3 regions of the Paucibacter hankyongi genome follow, and region 3 is predicted to be linked to each of the others. Evidence: predicted binding sites of a transcription regulator. Region 3 holds the regulator's gene; each other region holds the start of a gene.
The links. The regulator NrdR, encoded in region 3, represses ribonucleotide reductase genes. The targets are predictions, from matches to a motif close to CACNANATNTNGTG.
Positions count from the first base shown of each region.

Region 1: WG899_RS21755 (ribonucleoside-diphosphate reductase subunit alpha) is a predicted target of NrdR. The motif match lies at 890-903, and genes of this name have one in related genera.
Region 2: WG899_RS16785 (ribonucleoside triphosphate reductase) is a predicted target of NrdR. The motif match lies at 738-751, and genes of this name have one in related genera.

Region 1 covers NZ_JBBHJX010000027.1:5,617-7,880, forward strand. Annotated here, with positions in the region: gene WG899_RS21750 (sigma-54-dependent transcriptional regulator) at 1-625, shown strand, start outside; gene WG899_RS21755 (ribonucleoside-diphosphate reductase subunit alpha) at 1,141-2,264, shown strand, end outside.
Region 2 covers NZ_JBBHJX010000012.1:113,813-116,076, forward strand. Annotated here, with positions in the region: gene WG899_RS16785 (ribonucleoside triphosphate reductase) at 1-728, opposite strand, end outside; gene WG899_RS16790 (putative zinc-binding protein) at 914-1,354, shown strand; gene ipdC (indolepyruvate/phenylpyruvate decarboxylase) at 1,407-2,264, opposite strand, start outside.
Region 3 covers NZ_JBBHJX010000001.1:270,464-272,727, reverse strand. Annotated here, with positions in the region: gene glyA (serine hydroxymethyltransferase) at 1-989, shown strand, start outside; gene nrdR (transcriptional regulator NrdR) at 1,011-1,454, shown strand; gene WG899_RS01190 (GspH/FimT family pseudopilin) at 1,598-2,134, shown strand; gene WG899_RS01185 (type IV pilin protein) at 2,156-2,264, shown strand, end outside.

The DNA of each region.
Region 1 (2,264 bases), on a different contig from region 3:
CGAGGTGACGGCAGGGCGCTTTCGGCAGGACTTGTATTACCGCCTGAACGTGATCCAGCTGCGGGTACCGCCCCTGCGCGAGCGCATCGAAGATGTGGCGCTGATCAGCGAGCGGGTGCTGGAGCGCATTGCCGCCGATGCTGGTGTGTCGCCGGTGCCGCGCTTGACCGCGCCCGCCCTGGCGCAGCTGACCCGCTATGCCTTTCCTGGCAATGTGCGGGAGCTCGAAAACCTGTTGCACCGCGCGCTGGCCTTGTCTGGTGGCGAGGTGATTGACGCGGCGGACTTAGGGCTGCCGGAGTCGATGTTGGATGACGCGCAACTCGGCAGCCTAGACGCCTCGGATGAATTGGCGGACGCCGCGGCATCGGCGGTGTCCGCCGGTGGCGCGTTCGGCGCCCCTGCGACGAAGCCAAGTGGTCTCGATTTGCAGGCCGAGTTGCCGAGCGATCTGGCTGCTTATTTGGATGAGGTCGAGCGCGACATTTTGTTGCGAGCATTGACCCGGCACCGTTTCAACCGAACCGCGGCCGGGGCCAGCTTGGGGCTGTCTTTGCGCCAGATCCGTTACCGGATGGCTCGGCTGGGTGTCGTGGCCGCGGAATCTGGTGCGACCGAGTCTTGAGGCCTGGCGCGTGCGACCCGGCGATGGCGAATTGACTCAACTCAATTGAGCCTAGGTTTGGTGCGGCCTAGCGGGCGATTTGGCTCGCCACGCCAAGCCTGGTGCGGGCTCGCCATTGGAGCCCCCGATGGCGACAGGCCTTGGCCGCGCCTCATGCCGAAATTTCGCTGTTTTTAGCGCGCTAAAAAGGCCCCCGCTAGCTTGAATATCTGCCGCCGTCAACGGGATAGATACGCTATCTGTAGTGCTTGAGGCTCATGGTGACCCCAGATATAGTGGGCTTCATGGTATCCTTCGTCTCTGTTGAAAGTGCTGCTTCTGCCCGCCCGAACCCAGGTTCGGCGTTGCGCCGGAATCAGCCTCGGAGCCACCCGATGTGGCTCCGCCGCAGCCCCCCAAAAAAACCGAATGATTGTTGAGCCGATGTTGAGTCGCGCGTGTCTGGATCCATGTCCGGGCCAGGCGACTTGACGATCGAAACCGATTTCACCGAGCCCCAACGAGGAAAAATTTCTATGCAGACCCCTGTCGCCACAGCCGCACAAACCGGCCATGTCGGAGCCGAAGGCGCGAGCCAGCATGCCGCTGCTCACACCGGTTCAGCCCTGCAAACGGCTTTTCAGGCGTATCACATCCTGCGTCGCAATGGCGCTGTGGTGTCGTTTGAGCCGAGCAAGATCGCGGTCGCCTTGATGAAGGCCTTTTTGGCCGTGCATGGCACGACCGGTGCGGCGTCGGCCAGCGTTCGTGAAACGGTCGACGGCTTGACCGAGGCCGTGGTGCGTGCCTTGGTGCGTTCGCGTCCCAGCGGCGGTACTTTCCACATCGAAGACGTGCAAGACCAGGTGGAGTTGGGCTTGATGCGCGGTGGCCATCACGAAGTGGCGCGCGCTTATGTGCTGTACCGCGAGCGCCGTTTCCAAGAGCGTCAGCGCCAAGGCTTGATCGAGACCCCGGTGGCCGAGCAAGCTTTGACCGTGATCGACAACGGCCAGCGCGTGCCCCTGGATCTGGCGCATCTGCAAAGCCTGATCGTGTCGGCATGTGCCAATCTTGGCGCCGATGTGAAGCCGGAGCCGGTGCTGGCCGAGACCAAGCGCAATCTGTATGACGGCGTGGCGATCGACGAGGTCTACAAGGCCTCCATCTTGGCCGCTCGTACCTTGATCGAGAAGGATCCCGGCTACAGCCGCGCCACCGCACGTCTGCTGCTGCACACCATCCGTCGTGAAGTGGTGGGCGGCGAGATCACCCAAGAGCAGATGCAAGAGCGCTATGCCGAGTACTTCCCCAAGTACATCAAGAAGGGTGTCGCCGCCGAGTTGCTGGATGAGAAGCTGGCTCAGTACGACCTGGCCCGCCTGGGTGCGGCGCTGAAGGCCGAGCGCGATCTGCAGTTCGACTACCTGGGTCTGCAAACCCTGTATGACCGCTACTTCCAGCACATCGATGACAAGCGCATCGAAATGCCGCAAGCCTTCTTCATGCGCGTGGCCATGGGCTTGGCACTGAACGAAATTGACCGCGAAGCCCGCGCCATCGAGTTCTACGAAGTGCTGTCCAGCTTCGACTTCATGTCGAGCACCCCGACGCTGTTCAACTCCGGCACCCGTCGCTCGCAGCTGTCCAGCTGCTACCT
Region 2 (2,264 bases), on a different contig from region 3:
AGATAGGTGTCGAAGCTGCTGAAGGCCTGGGCACCGGCCCATTCGTTTTGCAGCGTGCCGAGGAAGTTGACGATCTGGCCGACCGCGCTGGACAGGTGCTGGGGTGGGCCCGACTCGACCTTGCCGGCGACGCCGTTGAGCCCCTCGTTCAGCAGCGTGCGCAGCGACCAGCCGGCGCAGTAGCCGCTCAGCATGTCGAGGTCATGGATGTGCAAGTCGGCCGCGCGGTGGGCCTGGCCGACCTCAGGCGGGTAGACCTGGTCCAACCAGTAATTGGCCACCACCTTGCCCGAGACGTTGAGGATCAGGCCACCCAGACTCCAACCCTGGTTGGCATTGGCCTTGATGCGCCAATCGCGCTGCTGCAGGTACTCGTCCATGGTGTCTTGCACATCGACCAGGGTCTGGCGTGCGCCGCGCAATTTGGCGTGCTGCTCGCGGTAGACCACATAGCCGCGCAAGGTGCTGCGTAGGCCGGCCTCGAACAAGGCCTGCTCGACGGCGTCCTGGATCTGCTCCACATTCAGCGCTGCCTGAACTGCGTCAGCTGGTTGTGCGGCCAAGGCGGCACACTGCGCCCACAGCTTGGGCAGCACCGCCTGCTCGCACAAGCGCTGAGCGGCGGGCAGATCCAACTCGGCGCTGGCGGCCCCGGCAGCGGCCAAGGCCTGCGCGATCTTGCTCGCATCGAAGGCCACCAGGCGGCCGCAGCGTTTGCTGATTTGCATGAACGAAAACTCCATATTTAGTGTTGTGCGGCAGAATATTCACTAGCGGCAGTGTCTGCAAGCAATAGCTGGCGGCGCTGAGCAAAGCTTGACCCAACCCAATGAGCTGGGTCAAGCGAGCCCGCGGGCGCTGCCCTTGATGTCGCTCAAAACCAAGGCCCTTGGCATTGGGCAAGATGGCGGACATGACTGCTGATGCCGCTATTTTTGTCACTGAGCCTGCCCAAAGTGCCAGCGCTAACGCTGCAACTCAACTGCCCCTGGTCTACAGCTGTTCGGGCTGCTCTGATGCAGCACAGCTGGCCAACCATCTGGCGGTGCGCCTGGACCGCGCCGGCGTGGCGGAGATGTCATGCATCGCCGGCGTCGGTGGCGGCGTGCCAAATCTGGTGCGCAAGGCGCGTGAGGCCGCCGCGACGGGGCGACCCATCATCGCGCTGGACGGCTGTGTGCTGGCCTGCTGCCGAGCCTGCCTGGGTCAGCAGCAAATTGAGCCCAGCCGCCATGTCCGCCTGCACGAGATGGGTGTGCGTAAGCGCTACCACATGGCCTTCGATGCCGAACAGGCGGATCGCTTGTTTGCCGAATTGGCAAGCGAGTTGACGGCGCAAGTCGAGGTCTCTTGAGGCCAAGAAAATGCAGGCGCCGCGCGCCGCGAGCCGCGCCTGCGGACTGGTGTCAGTCCGCGGTCTTGCCCGCTACATCCGGCATCGACAATCGTTTGACGGCCGCCACGAAGCGGCGCAAGGTGGGCGAAATTGCGCCCGGTGCCAGCCGAATATCCAAGAGCTGGAAGCGCCCGCGCTCGGCATGAGCAAGTGCCAAGGCCTGCACCAGTTCGGCGATGGTGTCCACCCGATAGCCCTTGCCGCCCATCCCGGCCGCCATGGACGCAAAGTCCCATTCGCCGCGGTCATGGAAGTGGCTCTCGGGTTGAAAGGTACGCAGCATCTCCCAGCTGGCGTTGTTGAACAGCAAGACGATAGGGTCACAGTTCAAAGCCCGGGCATTGCCAAGCTCCCACCCTGTCATCTGAAACGCACCGTCGCCGACCAGCACCAAGGGCCGACACCCGGTGGCCACCTGCAGGCCCAGACCGGCCGGCACACCGTAGCCCATGGTGGCGTAGTAGCCGGGGGCCAGCAAATCGGTCGGCAGCAGATCCAGCGCGGTGAACAGGCAGTCGCCGACGTCGCAGGCCACCGGCATGGGACCGTGTAGCCGCATCAGTTGGTTGAGCGCGGCGGCAATGGCGGCGGGGCAGAGCGCCTGCTGCGCCTCGGCTGCCTGCAAGTCGCGCGGCTCCATTTCGGGAGGATTCGGGGCTTGCGCCGGCTGGTTGCGCTCGGGCGTGGGTGACAAGCGCGACAGCAAGGCCTTCACCAGGTCGGCGATCGGGATGCCCTGATAGACATGGTGCCCCATCTCGACCTGCCCCTGCCAGACTCGGATCGCGTGGCGGAAGTCGATGCGCTGGGACGATACGGCGAAATTGCTGTCACTGACAATCGCTCCCAGCAAGAGCAAGCCGTCTGA
Region 3 (2,264 bases):
TCGGCGCTGAAAACGCCAATGTGCAGCCCAACTCCGGCTCGCAAGCCAATCAGGGCGTTTTCTTCGCCCTGCTTCAACCGGGTGACACCATCATGGGCATGAGCCTGTCGGAAGGCGGTCACCTGACCCACGGCATGCCGCTGAACATGAGCGGCAAGTGGTTCAAGGTCGTCAGCTACGGCCTGAACGAGCGCGAAGAGATTGACTACGAGGCCATGGAGCGCACCGCGCGTGAGCACAAGCCCAAGCTGATCATCGCCGGCGCTTCGGCCTACAGCCTGCGCATTGACTTCGAGCGTTTCGCCAAGATCGCGAAGGAAGTCGGCGCCTATTTCATGGTGGACATGGCTCACTACGCCGGCTTGATCGCTGCGGGCGTGTACCCCAACCCAGTACCACACGCCGATGTGGTCACCTCCACCACCCACAAGAGCCTGCGCGGCCCGCGTGGCGGCATCATCCTGATGAAGGACCATGTCGCGAAGCAGATCAACAGCGCCATCTTCCCGGGTATCCAAGGCGGCCCCTTGATGCATGTGATCGCAGGCAAGGCTGTTGCTTTCAAGGAAGCACTGACGCCCGAGTTCAAGGCCTACCAAGAGCAGGTCTTGAAGAATGCAGTGGTCTTGGCCGAAGAGTTGACCAAGCGCGGTCTGCGCATCGTCTCCGGCCGCACCGAGAGCCACGTGATGTTGGTGGACCTGCGTCCTAAGAACATGACCGGCAAGGAAGCCGAAGCCGTGCTGGGCCGCGCCCACATGACTTGCAACAAGAACGGCATCCCCAACGACCCGCAAAAGCCCATGGTCACCAGCGGCATCCGCCTGGGCACACCGGCCATGACCACGCGTGGTTTCAAGGAAGAGCAGGTTCGTCTGACCGCCAATCTGATTGCCGACGTCTTGGACAATCCCAACGACGAAGCCAATCTGGAAGCGGTACGCGCCAAGGTTGCCGCCTTGACCCGCGACTTCCCGGTTTACCGCTAAACCGACCCAGTCCCCGACGCCATGCGCTGCCCCTTTTGTAGCCACGCCGAAACCCAGGTCGCCGAGACGCGGGAATCCGACGAAGGCGATGTGGTGCGGCGCCGGCGTCGATGCTTAGGCTGTGACAAGCGATTCACCACCTATGAACGGGCGGAAATCGCCCTACCGGTGATCGTCAAGAAAGATGGAACGCGCGCAGACTTCGACCCCAAGAAGCTGCGTGCCTCCATGCAACTGGCGCTGCGCAAGCGCCCGGTCAGCATTGAACAGATCGATGCCGCCCTGGCCAAAATAGAGGACACGCTGCTGACCAGCGGCGCGCGCGAATTGCCGTCCAATCGACTCGGCGAACTGGTCATGCGTGAACTCAAGCGCATTGACAAGGTCGCTTACGTCCGTTTCGCTTCGGTTTACCGCAGCTTCGAAGACGTCGATGAGTTCAGAAAACTGATCCGGGACATCTGAACGCCCTCCGCAAGACTCATCCCCACTTTGTATTAGGGGAGTACGGTCTTGCCCGTTTGAGTATTGCTGCAAGGGCCGCTCCGTCCGCCTAAATTGTGTTGTTGCCACAGCAGGCAACCCACGGTGGACAGACAGGGAGCGTCATGCGATACAGCCCACATCAGCAGTACGGCTACAGCTTGGTCGAGTTGATCGTCTGTACCGCGATCACCGGCATCTTGCTGGGTCTGGCCCTGCCATCGCTCGAGCGAATCAGGTTGCGGCAACGCCTAGAAGCCACCGCAGAAGTTCTGATGACCGATCTGCAAGAGGCCCGCAGTCAAGCGGTCAGTCGAGCCGACACAGTGCAGGTACGCTTCAGCCGCCATCCGAATGGCTCTTGCTATGTGCTCTACACCGGTGCCAACGGCGAATGCCAGTGCGAGGCCGGTGGCCAAGCCACTTGCACCAACACCGATCGGGTGCTGAAGCTGGCATGGATTCCCAGCTATCAAAAGATCGAAGTCCGGTCGAATGTTGCGAACATGAGCTTCCAAGCCCGCCAAGGGGCGGTAACCAGCACCGGCAGCATCGACATCAATGCCAGCAGCGGCGAGACCATCCGCCACATCGTCAGCGTTGCGGGCCGAATTCGTAGCTGTACGCCCAGCAGCAATATGGGCCAATACCCTCGCTGCTGAACACATCCAAAGCATTTGCCCATGCAGCCGCAAATTGAGAGCTCGCCGGGCAGCGGCCACGCTGTTCCACCGGGAGAGCCGAAGTCCACGCATCACTCGCTCTACGGGGCCGCGCTTGTTCATCTGCTCA